3 regions of the Actinomadura gamaensis genome follow, and region 2 is predicted to be linked to each of the others. Evidence: riboswitches for the same ligand, from Rfam matches in the RefSeq annotation. Region 2 holds a riboswitch; each other region holds the start of a gene.

The links. A riboswitch is a leader RNA that binds a small molecule or an ion and turns the genes downstream of it on or off. The one in region 2 is predicted to bind cobalamin.
Positions count from the first base shown of each region.
Region 1: another riboswitch for cobalamin. It lies ahead of ACFPCY_RS17365 (ribonucleoside-diphosphate reductase subunit alpha); the one in region 2 lies ahead of cobN (cobaltochelatase subunit CobN).
Region 3: another riboswitch for cobalamin. It lies ahead of ACFPCY_RS02460 (CbtB domain-containing protein); the one in region 2 lies ahead of cobN (cobaltochelatase subunit CobN).

Region 1 covers NZ_JBHSIT010000004.1:695,371-704,712, forward strand. Annotated here, with positions in the region: gene ACFPCY_RS17315 (MFS transporter) at 1-509, shown strand, start outside; gene ACFPCY_RS17320 (SDR family NAD(P)-dependent oxidoreductase) at 525-1,268, opposite strand; gene ACFPCY_RS43115 (alpha/beta fold hydrolase) at 1,406-3,304, shown strand; gene ACFPCY_RS17340 (hypothetical protein) at 3,369-3,854, shown strand; gene ACFPCY_RS17345 (group II truncated hemoglobin) at 3,897-4,661, opposite strand; gene ACFPCY_RS17350 (copper resistance CopC family protein) at 4,798-5,331, opposite strand; gene ACFPCY_RS17355 (YcnI family copper-binding membrane protein) at 5,328-6,041, opposite strand; gene ACFPCY_RS17360 (hypothetical protein) at 6,230-6,874, opposite strand; cobalamin riboswitch at 7,062-7,219, shown strand; gene ACFPCY_RS17365 (ribonucleoside-diphosphate reductase subunit alpha) at 7,517-9,342, shown strand, end outside.
Region 2 covers NZ_JBHSIT010000009.1:238,617-247,958, forward strand. Annotated here, with positions in the region: gene ACFPCY_RS29185 (amino acid permease) at 41-1,441, shown strand; gene ACFPCY_RS29190 (hypothetical protein) at 1,492-1,779, opposite strand; gene ACFPCY_RS29195 (TIGR03621 family F420-dependent LLM class oxidoreductase) at 2,170-3,060, shown strand; gene cobN (cobaltochelatase subunit CobN) at 3,225-6,860, opposite strand; cobalamin riboswitch at 6,919-7,043, opposite strand; gene ACFPCY_RS29205 (YciI family protein) at 7,359-7,685, shown strand; gene ACFPCY_RS29210 (RNA polymerase sigma factor) at 7,682-8,917, shown strand; gene ACFPCY_RS29215 (ArsR/SmtB family transcription factor) at 8,926-9,183, opposite strand; gene ACFPCY_RS29220 (Scr1 family TA system antitoxin-like transcriptional regulator) at 9,255-9,342, shown strand, end outside.
Region 3 covers NZ_JBHSIT010000001.1:528,832-538,173, forward strand. Annotated here, with positions in the region: gene ACFPCY_RS02415 (sugar ABC transporter substrate-binding protein) at 1-959, opposite strand, end outside; gene ACFPCY_RS02420 (ROK family transcriptional regulator) at 1,147-2,310, shown strand; gene ACFPCY_RS02425 ((2Fe-2S)-binding protein) at 2,310-2,978, shown strand; gene ACFPCY_RS02430 (helix-turn-helix domain-containing protein) at 3,035-4,222, shown strand; gene ACFPCY_RS02435 (hypothetical protein) at 4,534-4,809, shown strand; gene ACFPCY_RS02440 (helix-turn-helix domain-containing protein) at 4,844-6,034, shown strand; gene ACFPCY_RS02445 (MerR family transcriptional regulator) at 6,172-6,591, opposite strand; gene ACFPCY_RS02450 (MBL fold metallo-hydrolase) at 6,638-7,429, shown strand; gene ACFPCY_RS02455 (CbtA family protein) at 7,467-8,207, opposite strand; gene ACFPCY_RS02460 (CbtB domain-containing protein) at 8,207-8,431, opposite strand; cobalamin riboswitch at 8,463-8,651, opposite strand; gene ACFPCY_RS02465 (3-isopropylmalate dehydrogenase) at 8,747-9,342, shown strand, end outside.

The DNA of each region.
Region 1 (9,342 bases), on a different contig from region 2:
TCGTCGGGCACTTCGCCGCCTACACCTACGTCCGGCCCGTCCTGGAGCAGCTCGGCGGCGTGCGGCCCGCGCTGATCGGGCCGATGCTGCTCGCGTACGGGCTGGCCGGGATCGCGGGCAACTTCCTCGCCGGACGGACGGCCGTCCGCGATCCGCGGCGCACCCTGCTGGCGCAGGCCGTCGCGATCGCGCTGGTCACGGCCGTGCTCGCCGCGACGTCCCTGCCGCCCCTGCTGCCCTTGCTGGTCTGGGGCGTCGCCTACGGCGGGGTTTCGGTCTCGCTCCAGACGCTGCTCTCGTCGGAGCGGGACGCCCCGCCGGAGGCCGCCTCGTCCCTGCTGTCGTGCTCGTTCAACGCCTCGATCGCGCTCGGCGCCCTGGTGGGCGGGCGGCTCACGGACGGTCCGGGCCTGACCGCCCTGCTCTACACGGCCGCCGCGCTCACCGCGTGCGCCGCGCTGCTCGCGGCCTTCTCAACCCGCCCCCGCCGCCTACCCGCCCCCCGCTGACCCACCCGCCCCCGGTCAGGCGGCGAAGCCGCCGTCGACGGTGATCGTCGTGCCGGTGACGTACGCGCCGCCCGGGCCCGCGAGGTGGACGACCATCGCCGCGACCTCGTCCGGCTTCGCGTACCGGTCCAGCGCCGTGAAGCCGGCGAAGGTCGCGGCGTTCGGGCCGTCCGCCGGGTTCAGCTCGGTGTCGGTCGGGCCGGGGTGGACGACGTTGACGGTGATCCCGCGCGGGCCGAGGTCGCGCGCGAGGCCCTTCGCCATGCCGATCAGCGCGGTCTTGCTCATGGAGTAGAGCGAGAAGCCGGGGAACGGCGCGTGCTCGGCGACGTTGCTGCCGATGCTCACGATCCGGCCGCCGTCCGCCATGTGCCGCGCGGCGGCCTGGGCCGCCACGAACGGCGCGCGGACGTTGAGCGCGATCGTCTGCTCCAGCTCGTCCGGGCCGATCTGGTCGATCGGCGCGACGATGAACGCGGCGGCGTTGTTGACGAGGATGTCGAGCCGCCCGAACGTCGCGGCGGCCTCGTCCACGGCCGCGACGACCGCCGTCGCGTCGGCGCCGTCGGCCTGGATCGCCAGGGCCCGGCGGCCCGCCTCCTTGATCTGCGCGACGACCCGCTCGGCCGCCTCGGCGTTGCTCCGGTAGGTGAAGGCCACGTCCGCGCCGGCCTTGGCGAGGCCCACCGCGACGGCCGCGCCGATACCCCGGCTGCCGCCCGTGACCAGCGCGACCTTGTTCTCGATCTCGTTGTTCATGGGTATGAGTCTGTGCCGCGGCGGCGCCGGAAGCTGGCGGAAATCCGACACCTCACTTGCGGTGACCCAGCTCACAGGAACGTCCCCGGCCGTGCGCGCCTCTTCCACGCACAACCCTCTCGGGAGAGGCGGGAAACGTGCGCAGTGATCTTCGGCGGACGGCCGGACGGGCCGTCGCCACGCTGCCGGCCCTGGACGGCGTGCTCCACCTGGTCTGGACGACCGGCCTGACCTGGCCCGCGTCCGACGACCGCGCGCTGTCGCTGGCGGTGCTCGGCGGTCAGGTTCCGTTCACGCCGGGCGTCCTGCTGCCGCTGGCCGCGATCCTGTTCGGCGCGGCGTCGGCCGTCGCGGTCTACAGCGAGGGACGCGCGCGGGCGTGGATACACCGTTTGTGCGGGATCGTGACGTTCGCCGTCGCGACCGGCCTGCTCGTGCGCGGGCTGGCCGGCGTCGTGTGGGCCTTCGGCGTCCTGGACGGCTCCGGGACGTCGTTCTACTGGCTCAACCTGCTGCTCTACACGCCGGTCTGCCTGGCGTTCGGCGTCACCGCGGCCTGGCTCGCCGGAGTGCCCGGACATCTCGGACGCGCCGTGGCGATGGCGCTTCCGCTGGTGTTGACGAGCGGAGTGCTGGGCGCCGCGTACGGCTGGCAGCCGGGAGAGCGGCGGGGATACCGGTCGCCGTTCCTGGCGTCCGTTCCGTCCCGGTATCTGGATACGCCGGTGGCGCGGTTCCACTACGTCCGGCAGGGCCGGGACGGCTCGCCCGTCGTGCTGCTGTCGCCCGGCGCGGCGTGGGCGTTCGCGTGGCGGGCGCAGCTCGCGGCCCTGTCCCGCACGCACACCGTCTACGTCCTCGACCTGCCCGGACAGGGCTACACGACGGTCCGCGACCCGCACTTCACCTGGGACCTCAAGGGGATGACGTCCGCGATCGGCGCCTTCCTCGACGGTCTCCGGCTGCCCGCCGTCGCGCTCGCCGGGAACTCGTGGAGCGGCGGCTGGGCCCTCGCCTACGCGCAGCGGCACCCCGACCGCGTCCGCAGGCTCGCCCTCCTCGCGCCCTCCGGATTGGACGAACGCGACCCGATGACCTGGGAGATCCTGAAGATGCCCGCCGTGGGGGAACTGCTGACGAACCTGGCCGCCGGGCGCGGCGTCGTCGCGTCGTCCGTCCGGGGCCTGTTCGTCCACCCTGTTCGTCCACAAGGAGCGCGCCACCGACGCGCTCGTGGACGAGATGTGGGCGCCCGGCACCGAGCGGACGAACCTGCGCTCGAACTACCGGCTGGAACGCGGCCTCGACTGGCGCGAGACGGAACGCGCGCTGCCCGCCACGCGGCAGCCCGCCCTCGTCGTCTGGGGACGTCAGGACACCGTGCTGCCCGTCCGGCAGGCGCGCCGCTTCGGGACGCTGCTCCCGCACGCCGACGTCCGCGTCCTGGAAGGCTGCGGCCATGCGCTCACGCTCGACTGCCCGGACCAGGTGTCCACACTGATGGAAGCCTTCCTGCGATGATCGCCGCACCCCACGACCCGCACGATCCCGGTGTCTCGCTGGCGCGGGCGGCGCTGCGCGGCGACACGCTCGCGATGCAGGACCTGCTGGCCCACCTCGCCCCCTACGTCGCGCGGATCTGCGGCCCGATCGCGCTCGACGGCGGCCCGGACGCGGCGCAGGAGGCGCTCGTCGCGGTGTTCCGGTCGCTGCGCACGCTCCGCGACCCGGCCGCCCTCTACGGCTGGACGCGCGCCATCGCCGTCCGGGAGGCCGTCCGGGTGGCCCGGCGCGACGCCCGCGCGCGGCCCGCCGAGCTCGCCGACCTGCCCGCCCGCGAGGACCTGGAGCTGGCCGCCGACGTGCGCGACGTGCTGGCCCGGCTGTCGCCCGAGCACCGCGCCGTCCTCGTGTTGCGCGACCTGGAGGGGCTGGACGAGAAGGCCGCCTCCCGCCTGCTGGACATCCCGGCGGGCACCGTCAAGTCCCGGCTGCACCGCGCCCGGGAGAGCTTCCGGAAGGCGTGGTCCGCATGAAGGGGCGATCGGCGCGAAGGGGCGATCCGCGTGAAGGGGCGATCCGCGTGAAGGGGCGATCCGCGTGAAGGGGATGATCCGCATGGACGGCGACGAGCGCTGGCCGGCCGCCGAACTGGACGACGTCCGGCGGCTGCGCGTGATGGCGGCGGCGATCCCGGGCGGGCGCGTGAGCGAGCGCGTCCTGCCCGTCCCGCTGGACGAGGTGTGGGCGGTCATGGGCGACCTGGAGGACGGTTTCGGACGGTTCCAGCCGGACATGCGGCGCGTCCGCGTCGTCCGGGCGGAGCGGGGCCGCGTGGTCGCGCTGGCGCGCAGCCGCTTCGGGATGCGCGCCCGGCTGGAGGGGACGCTCCGGCCCGGCTGGTGCTGGCTCCAGAGCCGGTTCCTGATCATCGGGATGGCCGCCGCGTCCGAGCCCGGCGGCGGCACGCGCGTCGCCGTGACGGGCGGCGTCCGGGTGCCGGGCCGGGCCGCGATCGTCCCGGTCGGCGTCCGCCGCGAACTCGACCGCGCCCTGGCCCGGCTGGAGGAGCAACTTCGGGTCTGACCTGCCGGGATGCGTCGTCCGGCGGCGCATCCCGGCACCCGGTCAGGACGGGATGTAGGGCGGTGCGACGCCCCAGCCCCAGTGCGGCATCGGCGCTTCGAGCGGCGGCGTCGCGTCCGGCTGGGAGTTGGCCCGCGCGAGCCGCGTCCCCCACTCGATGTAGCCGGCGAACGCGGCGCGGAACTCCGGGTCGTCCGGCAGGCCCACCTCGTCGGCGGCGTCCATCAGCAGGCTCACCCAGCGGCGGCGCTGCGGCTCGGTGATCGCCTTGCCGAGGTGCTGCCGGATCATGTGGTGGTAGCCGCCGCGCTCGGCGCTGTAGCGCTCCGGCCCGCCGAACACCTCGCCCAGCCACAGCGCGACGTAGGCCGGATGGTGCTTGTCCATGTGCGCGAACAGCGGCCCGATCAGCTCGTCCTTGAGGACGTGCCCGTAGAACACCTCGGTGAGCCGCCGCAGCGCCTCCTCGCCGCCCGCCCAGTCGTACATGGACGGGACGCTGCCGCCGGAGCCGCGCACGGCCGTCCGCTCGTAGTGCCGCATCTCCTCGATGCGCTGCACGTACGGCTTGATCTCGGCGAAGAACGCCGCGAAGTGCTCGCCGGAGCGGAACTCCTTGAGGTGCGCGTCGGCGGACGTCCAGGTGATGCGCAGGACGTACCACTCGGGCTCGTCCACGCAGCGGCTCAGCTCGTAGTCGGCGCACTGCGGCGCGGCGGCGAGGGACTCGGCGGCGCGGCCGTAGGCGGCCTCGAAGCCCGCCGCGTCCGCGCCGTCGATCCGGTAGCGGATGTACTCGACGATCATGGGGTCACCTTCCGGGGGTCGCGCTTATGTAATCATGTAATCAAGCGCGCCGGGAGGTGAAATGCCGGAAAAGACGGCGGGCTCCGGGAGACCGTGGCCTCCCGGAGCCCGCCGCGGATCATTCGTCGCGGTTCGCTCAGCCGGTTCGCTTGCGACGCGTCCAGGCGATGCCGCCGCCGATCAGGGCGAGCACGACGACGCCCAGCCCGACCCACAGCCAGCCCGCGCTCCCGCCGCCGCCGGACGACGACTTCGCCGCGGAGGAGACGAACGCGCTCGGCGGGGGCGTCTGCGCCTGGCCCGGCGCGGCGGACGACCCGGCGACCGTGAACTTGAACTCGCCGGTGACCGGGTGCCCGTCGGATGCGACGACCCGCCAGCCGACCGTGTAGACGCCGTTCGGCAGCGGACCCTTGACCGACTCGGTGACCACGTTGTCCACGGCCCGCGCCGCGCCCGCCTCGTGCCGTCCGCCGCTCGCGTCCGTGAGGACGACCTGCGGGAACCCGACCGGGTCCGCGTACGTGAGGGTCAGCTTCTGCGGGGACGCGACCGTCGCGCCCGCCGCCGGATCCGACGACTTCAGCGACGTGTGCGCCGACGCCGGAACCGCCGAGACCCCCAGCGCGCCGGCCATCACCGCACCGGCCACGATCAGCCGGCCCTTCATGCGCGGGTCCGGGTCCGGGCGCGGGTGAGGCCGAACGCGCCGACGCCGATGCCGATCACGCCGACCGCGATGCCGACGCCGCCGAGCGTCCTGGCGGTGCCGTCGTCGGACTTCGCGGCGGCCGGGGGCGTCTTGGACGTGGCCGCGACCGTCATGCCCTGCGCGTCCGCGCCCTTCGGGGTCAGCTTCAGGACGGGCGAGGGGTGCTCCGGCTCGTTCGCGCCGTTCCCCGGGTCCTGGTCCCAGTTCACGACGCTCTTGTCGGAGTAGGTCTGCGCGGCCTTGAACACCAGCCGGTCGGCGTTGTCGGGCAGCGGCCCGAGCGAGACGTCGAACTCCTGGAACTGGCCGGGGTCGATGCGTCCGCCCGACCAGGTGATGCTGGACACCGCCTCGGTCAGCTCGCCGCCCTCGGCCTTCACGGGCGTGGCGAGCTTGCTCTTGGTGACCTTGACCGTCCAGCCGGGGACGGGCCGGACCGACACGAACGCGATCGGGTGGTCGGCGGGGAGATCCACCCGGACCTGCGTCGTCCCGGCGTCGGGCTTCTCGTTCGGGACGCGGAACGAGACCTTGGTGAAACCGCCCTTCTCGGCGGTCCCGGGGTTGACGGTGACATGCGCGGACGCGGCGGTGGCGAGGCCGGCGAGCGAGACGCCGGTCACCGCCGCGACGGCGGCGAGACGCCGCGCGCGAACCATCGAGGACATGCACTTCTCCGTTCGAGCATGGGGGAGGTCCGGACGGCGGCCGAAACACGCGTCCGGAAACGAGCCGTGAACCCCGCGCGGACGACGCCGCGCGTGAAGACCGGCCGACCCGTAGGGCCGGGCGTAAGCCACCCGACCAACCCACGCCCGCAGCGAGCCGCCGCGAGGCGACGGGCGAGCCGGGTGGGTCAGGCGGTGGGGAGGGGGAGGGAACGGAGAAGTGGGGGACCGCGCCGGACGACCTGGTGGCGGAGCGCGCGACGGCGCAGGGCCGCTGCGGGGGCCGTGACCGGTACGACCGCGACGGGCGCGGGCGGCGCGGCGGGCTCGGCGGCCGACAGCGCGAGGAGCAGCCGGACGGGACGGTCGGCGAAGGCCGCGATCCGCCTGGTCAGCGACCATGCGGCGCGCTCACCGCGCCAGAGCCACCAGCCCGACGCGAGGCCCGCGGCGACGTGCGCGAGCGTCATCGCCGAGCCCGGGCCGTGCGTCGAGACCGCCGTGACCATGTGGTGCGGGTCGTGCATCGACGAGGTGCCCGCGCCGCCCGCCGGCGCGGGGCCGCAGGTGCCGCACGCGCTCGCGAACAGCGTGTGCAGGGCGAACTGGCCGAAGACCAGGCCGCCCGCGATCGTCGGCAGCGACCGTTCGTGGCCGGTCAGCGCGTAGGTGACCGCGAGCACGCCCGCGAACCCGGCCAGCGCCGCCCACGCCGGGACGGCCGCAGAGGCCGCCAGGGCATGGCCGAGCGTCGCCAGGGCGACGCACACGGTGGAGAACACCACCGCGCGCGCGAGGCGGAGGGCCGGCCGGACCGGCTGCGCTGCGGACATGACGCTCTCATGGTGCCATCCCCGGCCCGCGGCGGGTACCCGACCCCCGGGGAAGCATCGCGAACACGCCCAACATGTTGGGGTTGCGCGAAGCGCTGACTCAAGATGTAGGGTCTAGCCCCGTGCTGGTTCGCCCGCACCGCCGCTCCGCGCCGCCACGCGGGAGCGGCGGAGCGGGCGTCGCAAGAGGGAACCCGGTGGGAGTCCGGGACTGCCCCGCAGCGGTGAGCGGGAACGACCGCCGTCATGAGCACTGGATCCGCCGCGCGCGGACCGGGAAGCGACGGCCAGTAGGCCGGTGGCGCGCCGAAGGAGCGCCGCCGTCGCCCGCGAGTCCGAAGACCTGCCCGCACGACGTACGTCCGAAAGCCTCGCGGGAGGCCGACGGACGGGCGCGCGAGCCTGCCCGAGAACACCCGGGCACGGGCCGTCCGGCCACGGACGGGCCCCGGCCGTTCCGTCGCGGACGGGCACGGGCCGTCCAGCAGTGGGCGGGCACGGGCCGTCCGATGCCGGGCGGGCACGGGCCGTCCGGTGGTGGGCGGGTCGTACCGGCGGCGCCTGCTCGGGGGACCGGGCGGGGCACGGCGACGCGCGTCCGGCCCGGCCGCTCCCGCGAGGGTGATGCGAGGGAGAGGGCAGATGACGCAGCAACTGGCCGCGCCGGTGGAGACCGCACGGGGAGCGCTCGAGGTCGAGGTCGGACGGGCCTGCGCGGGCCTGCCGGACGCCGAGCCCGAGCGGGTCCTCGCGGCGGTCCGGGGCGGCGACGCGGCCGACCGCGCGGGCCTGCGGGAGCAGGCGATCGCCGAGGCCGCCGCGCTCGTCGCGGTCGAGCCCGCCTACTCCAGGGTCGCCGCGCGGCTGCTGAACGCGCACATCGCGGACGAGGCCGCCGCCGAGGGCGTCCGCACGTTCGCCGAGTCGGCCGCGGCCGCGCACCGCGAGGGCCTGATGGCCGACGCGCCCGCCGCGTTCGTCGCGGCCAACGCCGAGGCGCTCAACGCGATCGTCGACGCCGCCGGGGACGCCGCCGACGACCGGTTCGAGTACTTCGGCCTCCGCACCGTCTACGACCGGTACCTGTGGCGGCACCCGCGGACGCGGCGCGTCCTGGAACGGCCGCAGTTCTTCCTGCTCCGCGTCGCGGTCGGGCTGGCCGAGACGGTCGAGGACGTCCGGGAGCTGTACGGCCTGCTGTCCACGCTGTCGTACCTGCCGTCCTCGCCGACGCTGTTCAACAGCGCCGCCCGCCGCCCGCAGCTGTCGTCCTGCTTCCTGCTGGACGCGCCGCGCGACGAGCTGGAGTCGATCTACGAGCGGTACGCGCAGGTCGCGCGGCTCAGCAAGTACGCGGGCGGGATCGGGATCTCGTGGACGCGGATCCGGTCGCGCGGCTCGCTCATCCAGGGCACCAACGGGCTGTCGAACGGGATCGTCCCGTGGCTGCGGACGCTCGACTCGTCCGTCGCGGCGGTCAACCAGGGAGGCCGCCGCAAGGGCGCGGCCTGCGTGTACCTGGAACCGTGGCACGCCGACGTCGAGGAGTTCCTGGAGCTGCGCGACAACACCGGCGAGGACGCCCGCCGCACGCACAACCTGAACCTGGCCAACTGGATCCCGGACGAGTTCATGCGCCGCGTCGAGCGCGACGAGGACTGGTCGCTGTTCGACCCGAAGGCCGTCCCCGAGCTGACCGACCTCTACGGCGACGAGTTCGACCGCGCCTACCGCGCCGCCGAGCAGGCGGGCAAGGCCGTCCGGACGATCTCCGCGCGCCGCCTCTACGGCCGGATGATGCGGACTCTGGCGGAGACCGGGAACGGCTGGATGACCTTCAAGGACATCTCCAACCGGGCCTGCAACCAGACGGCCGAGAAGGGCAACGTCGTCCACCTGTCCAACCTGTGCACCGAGATCCTGGAGGTCACCAGCGACGGCGAGACGGCCGTCTGCAACCTCGGCTCGATCAACCTCGGCGCGCACGTGGCGGACGGCGGGATCGACTGGGAGCGGCTGCGCGCCACGGTCCGGACGGCCGTCCGCTTCCTGGACCGGACGATCGACCGGGGCTTCTACCCAACCGAGGAGGCCGAGCGGGCGAACAAGAAGTGGCGTCCGATGGGCCTCGGCGTCATGGGCCTCGCGGACGTCTTCTTCAAGCTGCGCCTGCCGTTCGACTCGGATGAGGCGAAGCGCCTGTCCACCCGCATCGCCGAGGAGATCTCGCTCGCGGCGTACGGGGCGTCCGCCGACCTCGCCGAGCAGCACGGCCCGCACCCGGCGTACGCGCAGACCCGGACCGCGCGCGGGCAGCTCCACCCGGACCACTTCCCGGACGCCATGATCACCCGTCCGGACGCCTGGACCGAGCTGCGCGCCCGCGTCGCCCGCACCGGCCTGCGCAACTCGCTGCTCGTCGCGATCGCGCCGACGGCGACGATCGCGTCCATCGCGGGCTGCTACGA
Region 2 (9,342 bases):
CGGAACCCGTTTTCACCCGTGCGACAGGATCAGTTCGAGCATGTCCGAAAAGAGCCCAGACCGTCCGACCGAGCTGCGCACCGGGCTGCGCCGCAGGCACATGACCATGCTCGCCATCGGCGGCGCGGTCGGCGCGGGCCTGTTCGTGGGCAGCGGCTCGGTGATCAGGACGGCCGGCCCGGCGGCGATCCTGTCGTACGCGGCGGCCGGCGCGCTGGTGCTGTTCGTCCTGCGGGCGCTCGGCGAGATGGTGGTGGCGCGGCCGGTCGCGGGTTCGCTCGCCGAGTACGCCCGGATGGCGCTCGGCCCCTGGGCGGGCTTCACCATCGGCTGGCTCTACTGGTACCTGTACGTGATCCTGGTCGGCGCGGAGGCGGTCGCGGGCGCGGCGATCCTGGCGTCCTGGATCGACCTGCCGCAGTGGCTGCTCGCCGCCGCGCTGCTGGTCCTGATGACCGGCGTGAACCTGGTCTCGGTGCGGTCGTTCGGCGAGTTCGAGTTCTGGTTCGCCTCGATCAAGGTCGCGGCGATCGCGGTGTTCCTCGTCCTCGGCGTCCTGTACGTGCTGGGCCTGTGGCCGGACTCACCCGGCGGCCTGCACACGCTCACCGCGCACGGCGGCCTGGTGCCGAACGGTGTGACCTCGGTGTTCTCCGCGATCGTCGCGGTCATGTTCGCGTTCGGCGGCACCGAGATCGTGACGATCGCCGCGGCCGAGTCCGCGGAGCCGGGCCGCGCGGTCGCGCGGGCGACCGGGAACGTGCTGTGGCGGGTCGGGCTGTTCTACGTGTTCTCGATCTTCCTGGTCGTGTCGATCCTGCCGTGGAACGACGCGAAGGTGCTGACCAGCCCGTTCGTCAGCGCCCTGGACCGGCTCGACGTGCCGGCCGCCGGGACGGTCATGCAGGCGGTGATCCTCACCGCCGTGCTGTCGGTGCTGAACTCGGCGATCTACGTCTCGTCCCGGATGCTCTACGTCCTCACCCGCGACGGCGACGCCCCGGCGGGGCTGACGAAGCTGACGTCCCGGGGCGTCCCGGTCCGCGCGATCCTGCTCGGGACGGTCGCCGCGTGGGGCGCGGTCGTCGCCTCCTACGTCTCGCCGGACCAGGTCTTCAAGTTCCTGATGAACTCGATCGGGACCGTCCTGGCCTTCGTCTACCTGGCCATCCTGCTCTCCGAGCTGCGCCTGCGGCGGCGGCTCGAACGCGACGACCCGTCCAGCCTGACCTACCGCATGTGGCTGTACCCGTACCTGCCGTGGCTGTGCGTCCTCGCGCTGGCCGCCGTCCTCGTGTCGATGGCGTTCATGCGCGAGCAGCGGTCCCAGCTGATCGCCTCGCTGGTCAGCCTCGCCGTGGTCGCCGCGATCTATCCGCTGCGCCGGCGCTTCGGCTCGCGTCCGCCGGTCGCCGCCCCGCCGCTGACCCGGTCCCGCTGACCCGGTCCCGCGACCTGGATCGGCGGGACCGGACGGACGGACGGCCCGGATCAGCCCCCGGACCTGCGGCCCGCGACGGCCGCCTTCATCGCCTGGACGATGAACAGGATCGGGAGGATGAACACGTAGAAGAAGATGTGGTAGGTGCCGCCGGAGAAGATGAAGGTCAGGTAGAAGGCGTAGCCGACCATCGCCAGGGCGATGATGCCGCCGAGGACGCGGTCGCGGGGGCGCGTGCCGCGGACGAACACGGTCGCGAGCAGCGTGCCGATCCCGCTGACGGCCAGCATCACCACGTACCAGGAGAACGTGGGCTCGGCACTGAAGTCGAGGTTCACAGGGGTCTTCCTTGGGGGGTCGTTCCGAAAAGTCGGGCAACAGTACCGGAATGATCCTTAGCGTGACTAGAGGGATTATTCGGGCGCTCCGCAACCCCCTTCCAGGTCGGGACACCCGCGATCGCGGACGGGAGCCGCCGCGCGGGACGGCCCAACGCGCGTGGCGGCGCGAGCGGCCCAGCGGCGCGTGCCGCCGCGCGGACGCTCCGCAGTGGAGCGGCGAAATCCGGACGTCTCGCAGATAAATTCCGGTCAGCGCATCCCTGTTCCCGACTGGCCCGTTTACCTTCGGACGAAGGCGCCGGCTCGATGGAGAATTGAGGCGCCCGACCGGAAAGGAGACGGATACCGGTAACACGCCCGCACTCTCACTTACAGGAGAGAGCCGAAATGCGGAAATTCCGTTTCGGATTCACCATCGACAGTCCCGGCGACCAGGCGGAACTGGGCCGGATCTGCGCCACCGCCGACTCCTACGGGTTCGACGTGGCGCTCGCCGTCGACCATCTCGGACCCGGCCGCTCCTCACCGTTCTCGGTGCTCATGGCGACCGCGTTCGCCTCGCGGCGGCTCCACGTCGGCACGCACGTGCTGAACATCGGCTACTGGAACCCCTCGATCCTGGCGCGCGAGGTCGCGACGCTCGTCCGGCTGACCGAGGGCCGGTTCGAGCTCGGGATCGGGTCGGGCATCGTCAAGGCCCAGTACGACGCCGCCCGGATTCCCTGGCATCCGTTCGAGCGGCGAATGGATCTCGTCGCGGCGACGGTCGGGGAGATGAAGGGTCTGCTCGCGGAGGAGCACGGCCTGGAACCGCCGCCGCTCCTGGTCGGCGGCGCGAGCCGCAGGGCGCTGGGAATCGCCGCGGCGATCGCCGACATCGCCAGTTTCGGAGGCCGTTTCCAGGTGCCGGGAGAGGAACCCGGAACGCTCCGGTTCATCACCTCCGAAGAGGCGGACAAAGGCGTGGAATTCCTCCGCGCCGAGGCCGGTTCGCGCTTCGACGAGATCGAGGTGAACAGTTTCGTCCTGCACGTCGAGGTGACCGGCGACCGCCGCGCGGTCGCCGAACGCATCGCCGCCGCGCGGGAACCGCACTTCCTCGTCGAGGACGCCGAGCACGCGCTCGACACGCCCTTCATGCTCATCGGCACGGAGGAGCAGATCGCGCGCCGACTGCTGGAGAACCGCGAACGGTACGGGTTCTCCTACGTCACGATCCGGCGGCCGCACATGGAGGTCTTCGGGCCGATCATCAAGCGCGTCCGGGAGCTGGAGTAGCCGGGCGTGGACGCGGCCGGGCCGGGTCCAGGTTCAAGCCCCGGACCCCGGGACCGGCCGCGTCCGCCGGGCGACCGCGTTACTCGGGCGACCGCGTTACTCGGGCGACCGCGTTAGTCGGGCTACCGCGCTACTCGGGCGACCGCGTTAGTCGGGCTACCGCGCTACTCGGCGTCCTCCAGGTCGCCTTCCAGGTCGAGGTAGGTCTGGCGGAGCCGGTCGAGGGTCTCGGGGTCGGGCTCGGCCCAGAGGTTCCGGTCGGCCGCTTCGAGGAGGCGTTCGGTGACGCCGCGCAGCGCCCACGGGTTGGACTTCTCCATGAAGGCCCGGTTCTCCGGGTCGAAGACGTACTCCTTGGCGAGCGTCTCGTACATCCAGTCGTCCACGACGCCGGCGGTCGCGTCGTAGCCGAACAGGTAGTCGACGGTGGCGGCGAGCTCGAACGCGCCCTTGTAGCCGTGCCGGCGCATCGCGGCGATCCAGCGCGGGTTGACGACGCGGGCCCGGAAGACGCGGTGCGTCTCCTCGGCGAGCGTCCGCGTCCTGACCTGCTCGGGCAGGGCCGAGTCGCCGACGTACGCGGCCGGGTTCCGGCCGGTCAGGGACCGGACCATCGCGACCATCCCGCCGTGGTACTGGAAGTAGTCGTCGGAGTCGACGATGTCGTGCTCGCGGGTGTCCTGGTTCTTCGCCGCGACCGAGATGCGGCGGAAGGTCGCCTCCATGTCGGTCCGCGCCTCGCGGCCGTCCAGGCCCCGGCCGTAGGCGTAGCCGCCCCAGACGGCGTAGACCTCGGCGAGGTCGGCGTCGTCCCGCCAGTTGCGGGCGTCGATGAGCGGCAGCAGGCCCGCCCCGTACGCGCCGGGCTTGGAACCGAAGATGCGGGTCGTCGCGCGCCGCCAGTCGCCGTGCTCCGCGTGGTCCTCGACGGCGTGGCGGCGCAGGAAGTTGCGGTCGGACGGCTCGTCCAGCGCGGCCACCGCCCCGATCGCGTCGTCGATCAGCGCGATGACGTGCGGGAACGCGTCGCGGAAGAAGCCGGAGATGCGGAGCGTCACGTCGATGCGCGGGCGGCCCAGCTCCTCCAGCGGGACGATCTCGAAGCCGGTCACCCGCCGGGACGCGTCGTCCCAGACCGGACGGCACCCGATCAGCGCGAGCACCTCGGCGATGTCGTCGCCCTGGGTGCGCATCGCGGACGTGCCCCACACGGTCAGGCCCACGCTGGACGGGTACTCTCCCGTGTCGTCCAGGTGACGCTTGACCAGCGAGTCGGCGAGGGCGACGCCGACGTCCCACGAGTTGCGGGACGGGATGGCCTTCGGGTCCACCGAGTAGAAGTTCCGGCCGGTCGGCAGCACGTTGACCAGCCCCCGCGTCGGCGACCCGGACGGCCCGGCGGGCACGTAGCCGCCGTCGAGCGCGTGCAGCACGGCCCCGATCTCGTCGCGCGTGGCGTCCAGCCGCGGGACGACCTCGGACGCGGCGAACTCCAGCAGGCGGACGACGTCCGGCACGTCCCCGTCCAGCACCTCGGCGGCGACCGCGCGGGCCCGCGCCGGGTCCCAGCCGCCGTCCTCCATCGCCTGGACGAGCCGCCGCGCGGTCTCCTCCAGGATGTCGATCACATCGGACGCGGTCCGTCCGCCGAGCGCGTTCACGACCGCGCCCGGCTCGGCGAGCAGCGCCTTCTCGTCCAGCCCGTGCCGCGCCGCGATCGCCGCCCGCAGGCCCGGCATCGCCCCGGCGACGCCGCCCCACACCTGCGAGGCGCGCAGCACGGCGAGGACGAGGTTGACGCGCGCCTCGTCCCGCGGCTCCTGCCCGAGGATGTGCAGGCCGTCCCGGATCTGGACGTCCTTGATCTCGCACAGGTAGCCGTCGATGTGCATGACGAAGTCGTCGAAGTCGTCCGCGTCCGGCATGTCCTCCTGGTGGAGGTCGTGGTGGAGCTGCGCGGCCTGGATCAGCGTCCATATCTGCGCCCGGACGGCCGGGAGCTTCGCCGGGTCCAGATCGTTCACGGTGGCGTACTCGTCCAGTAGCTGTTCGAGTTTGGCCAGGTCACCGTAGGTGTCGGCGCGCGCCATCGGCGGCACGAGATGATCGACGACGGTCGCGTGCCCGCGCCGCTTCGCCTGCGTGCCCTCGCCCGGGTCGTTCACGATGAACGGGTAGACGAGCGGCAGGTCGCCGAGCACGCCGTCCGGGGCGCAGCCGTCCGACAGCCCGAGCCCCTTGCCCGGCAGCCACTCCAGCGTCCCGTGCTTGCCCAGGTGGACGACCGCGTCCGCGCCGAACTCCAGGTCCAGCCACCGGTACGCGGCCAGGTAGTGGTGCGAGGGCGGCAGGTCCGGATCGTGGTAGATCGCGACCGGGTTCTCGCCGAACCCGCGCGGCGGCTGGATCATCAGCACGACGTTCCCGAACCGCAGCGACGCGAGCACGATGTCGTCGCCGTCCACGTACAGCTCGCCGGGCGGCTCGCCCCAGTGCTGCCGGACGCCCTCGCGCAGCGACTCCGGCAGCGCCTCGAACCACGTCCGGTAGGACGCCAGCGACGCCCGCGCCGGAGCCTTCGCCAACTGCTCTTCGGTCAGCCACTCGACGTCGTGCCCACCGGCGGCGATGAGCGAATGAATGAGGTCATCGCCCGTGTCGGGGTTCTTCCAAAGCGAATGGTCCTCACCCAGGTAATACCCGGCCTCGGCCATCTGCCGAAGCATCCGGACGGCGGACGTGGGCGTATCGAGCCCCACTGCGTTTCCGACCCGAGCGTGCTTGGTCGGATACGACGACAGAACCAGCGCCACCCGCTTCTCGCCATTCGGGATGTGCTTGAGCCGCGCATGCCGAACCGCGATCCCGGCGACCCGCGCGGCCCGTTCCTCATCGGCCGCGTACACCGGAATCCCGTCGGGGCCGAGTTCCTTGAACGAGAACGGCACGGAGATGATGCGTCCGTCGAACTCGGGAATGGCGACCTGCATGGCCGCGTCCATCGGGACGAGGGCGGCGTCCGACTCGTCCCATGCCTGGCGCGACGACGTGAGGCAGAGCCCCTGGACGACCGGCACGTCCAGCGTGGCGAGAGCCCCCGCGTCCCACGAGTCCTCGTCACCCCCCGCGCTGGCGTCGGCCGCGACGGCCCCGCCCGCCGCCAGCACGGTGGCGATGACCGCATCGCACTGCCCGAGCAATGCCATCAGCTCCGGATCGGCCCCTCGCAACGACCCGCAGAAGACCGGCAGGGCATTCGCTCCGGCCCGTTCGATCTGCCGGCACAGAACATCGACGAATGCCGTGTTCCCCGAAAGCTCATGCGCCCGGTAGAAAACGACACCGACCGTGGGACGCCCGTCCACCCGCGCGTATTCACCATGCACGCCAAAGGAAGGCATGGCGACGGGAGCGTCGAAGCCTTCCCCCGTCAGCAGCACGGTGTCCGACAGGAAGAAGGCGAGCTGCCGCAGGTTCTCGACGCCCCCCTCGCGCAGATAGGCGAGCGCCTCGGCGGCGACTCCCGGCGGCACCGTGGAAAGGGCCATCAACTCGGCGTCCGGGTCGGCCTCTCCGCCGAGGAACACGACGGGCAACCCGCTCGCGGCCAGGGCGTCCACGCCCGGCGCCCAGGTCTTCCGCCCTCCCAGCAGCCGCACCACGACGACATCGACGCCGTCGGTCAGCGACGCCAGCTCCTCGACGGCGACCCGCGCGGGGTTCGCGGTCGCCCACCCGGCGTCCGCCGCGCGGGCGGCGAGCAGTTCGGTGTCGGCGGTGGACAGCAACAGAGCACGCATCGGCGATGCCTCCAACGGGGTCCGCGCCCCGGCTCGGGTGAAGGGCCGCGACGGCGCGGAGTCTCCTGGCTTCCGGATCACCGCCCCCGCCCCGGCCTTCCAGCGTCGCCGCCGTGACCTTGCGTGAGGGGGGACTCCCCGGTGACAGTTGCGGGACAGCTCCGGACTCGCACCGGATTCCTCGCCCGCCGTCGCCGCGCCAGTCTACGGAACCGCCACGTTGACCTCACCCCCGCGATTCCAGTGGCCCCCGGCCCCGCCAAGGCGTAACCTTCCCTGTGTCGGCGAGTGGGGAAGCTCGACCGGCCGGAACGCCCGACCTCACCTAGCCGAGGCCGGGCGTTCCGCTTGCCCCCGGGAATTCTCCGGCCGGGGTGTCGGGACGGGGCGGTCGTGTTCGTCGGAAGGGTGAGGGCCGCCTGCGAGGGGTGGCGCTGAGGGCGGGAAGCGCGATCATGGAGGCCGCGCTTCCCCCGACACCGCAGGAGATGATCGCCGATGCAGTATCTGCTCTCCGTGATCCACGACCGGCCCGACGTTCTCGCCGTCCCTGAGGAGCAAGCCGCGATCGACGTGTTCAACGACCGGCTCCAGAAGGACGGGCACTGGGTGTTCGCCGGCGGCCTCGCCGTCCCGGACACGGCCACCGTGATCGACAACCGGGGCGAGGAGCCGCTGTTCACCGACGGGCCCTTCGTGGAGTCCAAGGAGTTCCTCGCGGGCTTCTGGATCATCGAGGCGCCCGACCTCGACGTGGCGCTGGAACTCGCCGCGGAGGGGTCGAAACGGTGCAACCGGAAGGTCGAGGTGCGTCCGTTCCTGTGAGCGGGACCGACGAGGCGGTCTCCCGGGCCCACCGCGCGGAGTGGGCCCGGGTGGTCGCCGCCCTGACCAGGCGTTTCGGTGACCTCGACCTCGCCGAGGAGGCCGCCGCGGAGGCGTTCGCGACCGCCGTCCAGAGGTGGCCGGAGGACGGCGTCCCGCCCAACCCCGGCGCCTGGCTGACCACCACCGCCAACCGCAAGGCCATCGACCGGATCCGGCGCGAGAGCAAGCGCGACGACAAGCACAGGGAGGCTCGGATGGTGTACGACCGCGGCGCGCCCGAGCCGCTCGGCGCGATCGACGACGACCGGCTCCGGCTGATCTTCACCTGCTGCCATCCGGCGCTGGCGCCGCAGGCCCGCGTGGCGCTGACGCTGCGCATGGTCGGGGGGCTGACCGTCGCCGAGATCGCCCGCGCCTTCCTGGTGCGCGAGACGACGCTGGAACAGCGGATCACCCGCGCGAAGGCCAAGATCAAGGCGGCCCGCATCCCCTACCGGGTGCCGTCCGCCGGGGACCTCCCGGCCCGCGTCGGCGGCGTGCTCGCCGTCCTGTACCTGGTGTTCAACGAGGGCTACCTGGCGACCGGCCCCGGCACCGACCCCGTCCGCCTCGACCTGACGGCCGAGGCGATCCGGCTCACCCGCCTGATCCGCGTCCTGCTGCCGGACGACGGCGAGGTGGCCGGGCTGCTGGCCCTGATGCTGCTCACCGAGGCCCGGCGCACCGCGCGGGTCTCGTCCGGCGGCGAACTGGTGTCCCTGGCCGAGCAGGACCGCGGATCCTGGGACGCGGCGCTGATCGCCGAGGGGCACCGGCTGGTCCGCGAGCGCCTCGCCGCTGCCGCCGCCGGAACGCCCCCGGGCCGCTACCAGATCCTCGCCGCGATCAACGCCGTCCACACCTCCGCCCGCGACGTCCGCGACACCGACTGGTCGCAGATCCTCGCCCTGTACGACCGGCTCGTCCGCCTCGACCCGTCCCCGATCGTCGTCCTCAACCGGGCCGTCGCACTGGCCGAACTGGACGGCCCGGAAGTGGCCCTGGCGGCCGTCGACCGCCTGGAACCCCGCCTGGACGGCTACCACGCCTACCACGCCACCCGCGCCGACCTGCTCCGCCGTCTGGGCCGCGGCCGGGAGTCCCGCGCGGCCTACGACAAGGCCATCGCCCTGGCAGGCAACACCGCCGAAACCGCCTACCTGACCCGCCGCCGCGACCAGCTGCACTGACGCCGGGGTCAGGCGGGGGCCGTTTCGAGGTCGGCGGTGACGATGGCGGTCAGGAGGCCGGGGAACGCCTCTTCCAGGTCTTCTTTGCGGAGGGCGTTCAGGCGTGAGGTGCCCACGTAGTACTGCCTGATCAGGCCCGCTTCGCGGAGGACGTTGAAGTGGTGCGTGGCCGTGGATTTGCTGACCGGGAGGTCGAAGCCGCCGCAGGGGATGTCGGTCGCGGCGTCCCAGAGCCGGCTGACGATGCTGCGGCGGACCGGGTCCACCAGCGCTTCGAGGATCTGCTGGAGGCGGCCGTCCTCGGCGCCTACGGCCGGCCGTCCTCGGCGCCTACGGCGTGGTGGGCGGTGAGCGCGAGCGGCTGCTCGCCTTCGCCCGGGACGCGGAGATGCCCGGCTGGTGGGAACCCGGCGACAGCATTTGCC
Region 3 (9,342 bases), on a different contig from region 2:
GCCGGGACCTTGCCCGTTCCGTTCGCGACGGTCGTCGGGGCGGCGGGTTTCTCGCCGCGCGCGAGCGCCACCGCCAGCTCGGCCGACTTGTACGCCTGCGCCTTGATGTTCAGGTAGACGGTCATGTACTGGTCACCGGAAACGATCCGCTGGACGGCCGTCAGCTCGGCGTCCTGGCCGGTGATCGGGAGGAGCGGCCGGTAGCCCGCGCGCCGCATCGCGGTGATCGCGCCGCCCGCCATGCCGTCGTTCGCCGACAGGACGCCGACGATCGAGTCCCGGCCGAGCGCGGTGATCGACTGCTCCATCTCCTGCTGGGCCTTGTCGGGGCTCCAGTCCGGGGTGTCGAACTCGCGGCCGATCGACACCTTGCCGTCCAGGACGTTGTGCGCGCCCTTCTTGTAGTCGGCCGAGCTCGGGTCGGTGGGCGCGCCGTTCAGCATGACGACGCGTCCCTTGCCGAGGGTGTGCCGGGCGTTGAGAGCGTCGAGGAGGGCCTGGCCCTGCATCTCCCCGACGCGGACGTTGTCGAACGAGACGTAGTAGGCGTAGTTCACGCCGGTGATGAGCCGGTCGTAGGCGATGACCGGGACGTGCCGGCGTCCGGCCTCGTTGACCTGCGGCGCGACGGCCTTGGCGTCCACGGCGTCGAGGACGAGCACCTTCGCGCCCCGGGTCAGCGCGGACTCGACCTGGTTCTGCTGCTTGGCCGGGTCCTGGTCGGCGTTGGAGTAGACGATCTTGCAGCCGGCGCAGAGCTGCTTCACCCGCTGCTCGAACAGCGGGCGGTCGAACGACTCGTACCGGGTGGTCTTGGACTCGGGCAGCAGGAGCGCGATCGTCGCCGCGCCGTGCGACGAGGTGCTCTCTCCGCCGCTGGAACAGCCCGCGACCGCGATGAGCAGCGTCATCGCCGCCGTCGCGGTTCGTGTCGTCCGCAGCCGGATCGTGGTGTGCATGGCCCGCACCGCCTTCTGGTCGGCTCGCCGTTGCGCTGAACGTAAGGGAGGCTTCCTAACAAAGCAAGGGGGTGGGACGATCCGAGGGGGCGCGATAATCCGGTGAGCGCAGGAGCGCACGTGAGGGGGACGAGTGGCGTCGGCGAGCGGCAGACCGGTGGCCAGCACCACCAGTGTGCTGAGGGTGATGAACGAGCGGGCCGTCTACGAGCGGATCCGCGAGCGGGGACCGGTGTCGCGTCCCGAGGTCGCGCGCGAGACCGGGCTGTCCAAACCGACGGTCTCGCTCGCGCTGGCGGATCTGGAGCGCGTCGGGCTCGTCCGGACGGTCGGTCACCGCACGGGCGGCGCGGGCCGCGCGGCGATGCTGTACGAGATCCACCCCGACGCGGGACGGGCCGTCGGCATCGACGTCGGCCGCGAGTGGGTCCGCGCCGGACTCTGCGGACTGGACGGGAAAGTGCTGGTCAGGCGGGACGTCCGGTCTCGCGCCGGCGGCCCCGCTGAGCTGACGGCGCAGCTCGTCGCCCTGGTGGACGAACTGGCCGCCGACGCCGGATGCGCCCCCGCCGACCTCACGCACATCGTGATCGGCACCCCCGGCGTCCACGACACCGACGCCCACCGCCTGCGCCTGGCGCCCAACCTGCCCGGCTGGGACGAACCGGGCGTCACGCGCGAACTGCTCGAACGGCTGCCCGCGCCCGTCCTGATCGAGAACGACATCGCCCTCGCCGCGCTCGGCGAGCAGGCCCACGGGCTCGGCCGGGACGTCCCCGACTTCGTGTTCCTCTCCGTCGGCACGGGCATCGGCATGGGCATCGTCCTGGACGGACGGCTCTACCGAGGCGCGCGCGGCGCCGCGGGCGAGGTCGCGTTCCTGCCGCTCGGCGAGACCGACCCGCTCACCCGCGCGCCCGAAGCCCGGCGCCACGGAATGTTGGAGAGCGTCCTGTCCGCCGCCGGCCTCGTGGCCACGGCCCGCCGCCTGGGCATGGACGCCCAGCTCACCACGGCGGACGTCTACGACGCGGCCCGCGCGGGCGACCCGCTCGCGGTCGAGGCCGTCCAGTACGAGGCGGGCAACGTCTGCCGCGCCCTGGCCAGCGTCATCGCGGTGCTGGACCCGCGCCTCGTGGTGATCGGCGGCGGCCTCGTCCGGCACGGTCAGGACGTGCTGCTGGACGCCGTCCGCGAGAGACTCGCCGACATGACCCCGCTCGACCCGCCACCCGTCGAACCGTCCGCACTGGGGGCGGAAGCGACCGTCCAGGGCGCCCTGGCGATCGGCGTCGAGACAGCCCTCGACATTGTTTTCCACCGCGCCGTGGCCGAACCGGTGGTCGGCTGATGACCGACCCCACGCAGGCCCTTCAGCGCGCTTCCACCCTAGGCCCCTACTTCGGAATCACCACCGACCCGAACGAAGAGGTGGACCCGACCTGGCGTGCACTCCCCGAAACCGACCCGGACCACCTGAACACCCTTATCGACCAATACGCCCAACGCCTGGGCACGGACAACCGGCGCGTGGCCGCGAGCATCCTTTTCCAGGGCATCGCCTCGCGCCTCTGGTCACCAGTGGTCGCCTCGGCCGCCCAGGGCGTCGTCCCGGATCTGTCGTCCCTGCACTGGCGCTGGGCCCCGGGCGCGCCCATCGCCCTCTGGCTGGCGACGCCCACCGGCTGGCCCGCGTCCCCGCAGAAGGCGTTCGAGACCGTCATGGACATCCAGCTCCGCCCCCTCCGCGACACTCTTCACAAGGTCGTCAAGCTGGCCGACGGCCTGATCTGGGGAAACGCGGCCTCCGCCCTGGCCGGAACCCTCTACGCCGCCCGCCTGGCCCCCGACCTGGCCCCCAAGCTGACCCCACTCGTCCAAGCCCTCCTCACCCGTCCACCCCTGAACACGGCCGGGACGCTAGGCCCCCGAGGCTTCACCCGCCGAAGCTGCTGCCTCTACTACAAAGTCCCTCCCGGCGGCGAAATGTGCGGCGACTGCGCCCTTCTGGACCGCTGAAGACGGTCCCCGGCCCGTAGCCTGAAAAGCGCGACGGCTCAGGAGGTGCAGGCTCCATGGCAGCGGACGGCACGACGGAGACGGTCGGCACTCGCATCGCACGCGCCCGCAAGCGCCGGGGCCTGACCCAGCAAGGCCTGGCCGAGCGGGCGGCGTACTCGCGAGGCCACATCGCCCAGGTGGAGGCCGGGCAGAAGATGGCGACCCCGGCGTTCGTGGCGGCCGTGGCGGCGGCGCTGAGCGTGGACCCGGCCGACCTGTACGGCCAGCCGTACCGCCTGCCGGGCCACGACGACCGCGTCCACGCGTTCATCCCGGAGTTGCGCCGCATCCAGGCGTATGTGGACGTCGGCCCGGAGCTCGCCGGTCCGCCTCGCAGTGTCGAAGTGCTCGCGGCCGAGGTGGCGACGGGCCAGAAACTCATGCACAACGCCCAGCTGTCCAAGCTTGGCGCGCGCTTGCCCGCGGTGCTGGAGGAACTCACCTACTGGGCTCACGAAACCGGGAACCCCGAAGTATGGGGGCTGCTCAGCAAAGCGCTCAGACTGGGCGTCAGCCTCGCGCGGCGGCTCGGCTACAGCGGTGACGCCCTAGCCCTCCTGGAGCGCGCCTCGGACACGGCGCGGCGCTCGGGCGACCCGAACGTCCCCGCCCTGATCACGCTGGCCCGCGCCCTGGTGCTGCTGGGCCTCAACCAGCACCGTCCGGCGCTGATCCTGCTGGACCGCGCCGCCGCGTCCCTCGACTCCGCCCGCCCCGACGCGGCCGAGATAGCCGGCGCGCTGGACCTGCGTTCGGCCATAGTCGCCGCGCGCGCCGCCGACCCGGCCCGAAGCTGGGACTACTTCGGGCAGGCCGTGGACCGCGTCCGCGCGGGCAGGACGGGCCCGGTCGTCCACGGGCTGGAGTTCACTCCGGCGAACGTGGCCATCCACGGCGCGGCCGTCGCGTCCGAGCTGGGCGACACCGACGAGGCCGCCCGCCGCGACCACGAGATCGGGGAGCGCACCCTCACCTCGCTCCCACCCGAACGCCGCGCGCACCACGAGATCGACATGTCGCGCGTGCACGTCGAGGTGGGCGACCACGCCAAAGCCCTGGCGCGCCTGGCGAGCGCCGACCGCATAGCCCCCCAGATGGTGACGTTCCACCCCACCGCGCGTTCCGTCGTCGCGCACCTCGTGGACGTGCGCCGCACGCTGCCCGAACCGCTCAGGCGCCTCCAGCGGCGCATGACCGTGTAACACCCGGCCCCCGCGCGCGGCAAGCCCACCGTGCACCATCTTGGAACATTACGGAGCGTCCCCGCTGGCAACCTGTGCGTCATGACGCACAGGCCACGCCTTACGGCGGAACAGAAGGCAGCGCACGAGACGGCGCTGGAGGCGGAGTTTCCCGGGTGGTCGATCATTTGTGCTCGGGATACCGGGCGGTGGTGGGCGCTGCGCGGGCCAGGGCCGGGGGAGCTGGTGCAGCACGGGCCCTCGGCCGCGGAGGCCGACACGCCTGAGGGACTCCGGATCCAGCTCCGCGCCTACGCGCGCGAGGAGGCCCGGTGATCGACGTGCTGCGTGAACTCGGTGATCTCTTGGTCGGGCGGGGGCTGCGGGTGAAGGCGCATCTGGGGCCGCTACCCGAGGAGCCCGTGGCCGCGCTGCTGGTGACCAACGCCGCCGTCCCGCATCTCGGAGAGAGCGTGCAGATGCGGGCGGGACGGCTGGTCGACTCGTCCGGGTTCGGACTCGGCGACGTGCCTCAGGCCGTCGAGGAACTTGTAAGTCGCCTGCTCACTCCCGAAGCCATCGCCGCGCGCATCGCAGGCGCTGAGTAGCCTGGGAGCGCCGAGGCGTCAGGAGGTACGGGCCATGCCCGAGACCAGCACGATCGGGACGAATCTCAAGCGCATCCGCAGGGAGCGCGCGATGAGTCAGGAGGGCCTCGCGGAACGGGCCGGGCTCTCGCGCGACACGGTCGCCAAGCTCGAACAGGGGCGACGGCAGGGCGAGCGCACGACCACGCTGATGAAGCTGGCCACCGCGCTGGACGTGGACCTCACGGAGCTGACGGGCCGGCGCGAGCGGCTCGGCGGCGACCGGGGCGATGCCAGCGTCCTCGCGCTGAGGGACGCGCTGCTCGCGCCGTCGCTGCTGCCCGGCCTGGCCGGGCTCGACGTGGACGACGACGGCGCGCCGACGCCGCCCCACGAGCTGCGCGCCGCCGTGGGGCGGGGCTGGGACCTCTACTGGGCGGGCGACTTCGGAAGCCTGACGGCCGCGCTGCCCGGCCTGATCGGCGAGACGCGGCTCGCGCACCGCACGCTCGGCGCGGCGGTCGCCGCGTCGCTGGCGCAGGCGTACCAGCTCGCGGCCTGCCTGCTGGTGCACTTCGGCAAGCTGGACCTGGCGGCTCTGAGCGCGGAGCGCGCGGTCACGGCGGCGGCCGAAGGCGACGACGAGTGGCAGTGGGCGACCACGCACGGCACCTACGCGTGGGTACTGCTCCACCAGGCGCGTCTCGAAGAGGCCGAGCGCGTCGCGGTACTCGCGGCCGCCCGGATCGAGCCGTCGTTCTCCGCGCCCGAGGCGCATCTCGCGGTGTGGGGCAACCTGCTCATGACCGCGCTGGCCCCGGCCGCCGCGGCAGGGCGCGACCCGTCCGACTACATCGACAGCGCTGCCGCCGCCGCGCGGCGCATCGGCCACCGCGTGGACGCCTACCAGACCGCGTTCGGCCCGGCCACCGTGCGTATGCAGGCCGTCCACGCGTGGGCGACGCTCAAGGACCCCGGCCACGCCCTGGCCGAGGCCCGCCACGTCCGGCCCGGCGAGCTGCGCGGCATCTCCTACAGCCGCCACTTGCTGGACGTAGCCCAGGTCCACGTGGACGCGCGCCAGCCGCGCGCGGCCGAGACCCGCCTCGCCGAGGCGCGCGCCACCTCGCGCGTCTGGTTCCGCCACCAGGCCATCGCCCGCTCCCTCGTAGCCGAGGTCCGGGAGATCACCACCCGCCCCTCGCCGACAATCCGGTCACTGGTCGGCGAACTCGGCCTCGACTAGGACACCGCGTTCCTGGGCCTTCCTGCGAGCATGCGGCTGAATGGTCTGCGTGACCGAGAACGCAGAAAGCGCCGCCGTCGAGCGCGCGCTACAGGCCGGGAGTGGTCGATCATTCGTGCCCAGGCCTGCTCGGGTCGTTAGTGTGCGCACTGTCGGGACGGGACGGTCGGGACGCGGCCGATCGCGCGTTTGAAGTCGGGGCAGTCCACTACCGGGTCGTGGTCGCAGGTCGAGGCGTGTTGGAGGCTGTCGCGTAGGCGGGTGAGCTGGGCTATCTGGTCGTCCAGGGTGCGGGCTTTGGCGGCCATGCGGTCGCGGATGGCGGTGTCGCCGGGGCGGGCCGCGAGGAAGCCGGAGATCTCGGCGATGGTGAAGCCGGCGCTGCGGGCGCAGGTGATCAGGCCCAGGCGTTCGAGAATGTCCGGACGGTAGGTGCGGCGGAGGCCGTTGCGTCCGGCGGGTTCGATTAGGCCTTTCTTCTCGTAGAAGCGCAGGGCGGACGGGGCGAGCCCGGCGCGCTGGGCCACTTCGGCGATGTCGAGCAGATCGTCCGTCATGAGGCTCCTTGACTTGAACCGCGCTTCAAGTCGCAGCATAGCCCGCATGAGAATCCATCACCTGAACTGCGGTTCCATGACCACGATCGAGGCCACCTATGAAGGGCCTTCTCCTGCGCGTGCGGTGAACCACTGTCTGCTCGTCGAGACCGAGGAAGGGCTTGTGCTGGTCGAGACGGGCTTGGGGCTTGGGGATGTCCGCGATCCGGACGGGACGCTCGGGGCGGAGTGGGTCGCCATGACCGCCCCTGTGCTGGAGGAGTCCGAGACGGCGATCCGGCAGGTCGAGAGGCTCGGGTACGAGGCGTCCGATGTGCGGCACGTCGTCGTCACCCATCTCGACGTCGATCACTGCGGGGGCCTGCCCGACTTCCCGGACGCGTCCGTTCACGTGCTGGCGGCCGAGCGGGACGCGGCGCTAGCGGGAAATGCTTCCCGGTACCGGCCGGCGCATTGGGCGCATGGGCCCAAGTGGGTGACTTATGACGGGACGCCCGGCGAGCGGTGGTTCGGGTTCGGCGCGTTCGCCCTGGACGGCCTGCCGTCGGAGATCAGGCTCGTCCCGCTCGGTGGGCACACTCAGGGGCACGCGGGGGTGGCCGTGCGGGACGGCGACAAATGGCTGCTGCACTGCGGGGACGCGTACTACTACCACCGCGAGATGCAGGACGAGAAGGAGCCGCATCCGCTCATGGATCTCGTCCAGACCAACTCGCAGGTCCATGCCGACCTGCGGCTCGGCACGCAGGCGCGGTTGCGGGAACTGGTCCGCGACCACGGGGACGAGGTCGAGGTCTTCTCGGCCCATGACCCGTGGGAACTGGCCCGGTACCGCTGAAAGGGGGTCGGCGACGACGCCGGCCCCCTCGCCGGTGCTACTTGCGGACGGCTCGTTCGGTCAGCCAGCCGAAGAGCAGTCCCATCGTCGCCCACAGGACGGCCTGCATGCCCAGGGACGCCATGCGGAATTCCCAGAGCGTCCTAGCCGGGAAGTGGTCGGGGATCGCGTCCGGTTTCGGGGTGATCTGGAAGAGCACCGCGTTGACCAGGACGAAACCGATCGCCGACACGGTCACCGCGTTCCAGGTGCCCAGGCGCGGGGTGAGGCGGCGGCAGATGATCACCGCCGCGACGACCGTGGCGATGCCGATCGCGACCATGCCGAAGTACAGGGCCGTCCGGCCGCCGATGGTGGTCGGGTTGCCGACCGCCGGGGGAGTGGCCGGGTACTTCAGGAACGGCACGCCCTCGACGGCGACGAAGCCGAGCAGCGCGACGACGGCCGCCGTCGCGCGCGCGTGCAGGGCGCCGAGGCGTCCGTAGGCGAAGGCGAACGCGATCGCGAACAGGCCGCCGATCGCGACGCCGTAGAAGCCGACCGCGGTGATCAGGCCGGCCGTCTTCTGCACGGCCCGGGACACGATCTCCTCCTCGTGCCCGGCGCCGTGGTCGGCGTGCGACTCCTCGAACGCGATCGCGTTCCCCACCTGCGGCTCGCCGTAGACCCACGCGACGACCAGGGCCAGCGCCGCCCCGGCCAGCCCGGCCAGCATCCCCCGCACGAGCAGGGAACGCATGGTCATCGGGCGCGGGGCGGCGGTGACGTCCGCCGCCATCAGTGGCAGGGGAAGCCGAGCAGGTGCCGGCCGTCGTGGGTGAACTCGTGCACCCAGGTGCCGGAGAACAGGGAGGTCGCGCCCTGCTCGGCGCCGACGAAGTAGATCAGGACGAGCCCGAGCACGGCGGCGAACACCGCCCAGGGCAGGATGTCGCGGACGGGGACGCGCAGCGGCACCGGCTGCTGGGCGGCGCGCTGCTCGGGAACGGCGGACTGGGCCATCTGGGTCTCCTCACGGGGTTCACTCGCCCCGGTTGCGGGAGGACGACGGGTCAGTGTCCTGACTCCCAGATCGGCGCCTCCCGCCGACCTTCCAGCCGGTCTTCCGGCCGTGGTCGCACGCGGGGGAGGCTCCCTGGTCACAGTGGCGGGACCGTCCCGGAATCGCACCGGGTTCCTGCGCACCGTCGCCTCGATGTGAACTTGTCAGGCGAAGCGTCCCCTTTGGGGGATGCGACGTCAAGTCACACCGTTCTGTCCTGTCTCAGGGGGTGAGACCATTGCTCATTGGATGAGACGTTGCGGTAGAGTCCCCGCATGGCTTCCCGCAGCATCCGACTCGCGGCCATTCCCGGTGACGGGATCGGCCCGGAGGTCGTCGCCGAGGGGTTGAAGGTCCTCGACGCCGTCGCCCCCGCCCACGACCTGAGTTTCGAGCAGACCGAATACGACCTCGGCGCGGCGCGCTACCACCGCACCGGCGAGGTCCTTCCGGACTCGGTCCTCGCGGAGCTGCGCGACCAGGACGTCATCCTGCTCGGCGCGATCGGCGACCCGTCCGTGCCGTCCGGGCTGCTGGAGCGCGGCCTGCTGCTGCGCACCCGGTTCGAGTTCGACCACTACGCGAACCTCCGCCCGGTGAAGCTGCTGCCCGGCGCGACGTCCCCGCTCGCGGGCGTCGGCCCGGACGACATCGACATGCTCGTCGTCCGCGAGGGCACCGAGAGCCTCTACGCCGGGACGGGCGGCGTGATCCGCAAGGGCACCCCGCACGAGATCGCCACGCAGGAGAGCGTCAACACCGCCTTCGGCGTCGAGCGGGTGATCCGGTACGCGTTCGAGCAGGCCGCGGCGCGTCCGCGCAAGAAGCTCACGCTCGTCCACAAGGACAACGTCCTCGCCTACGCGGGCGA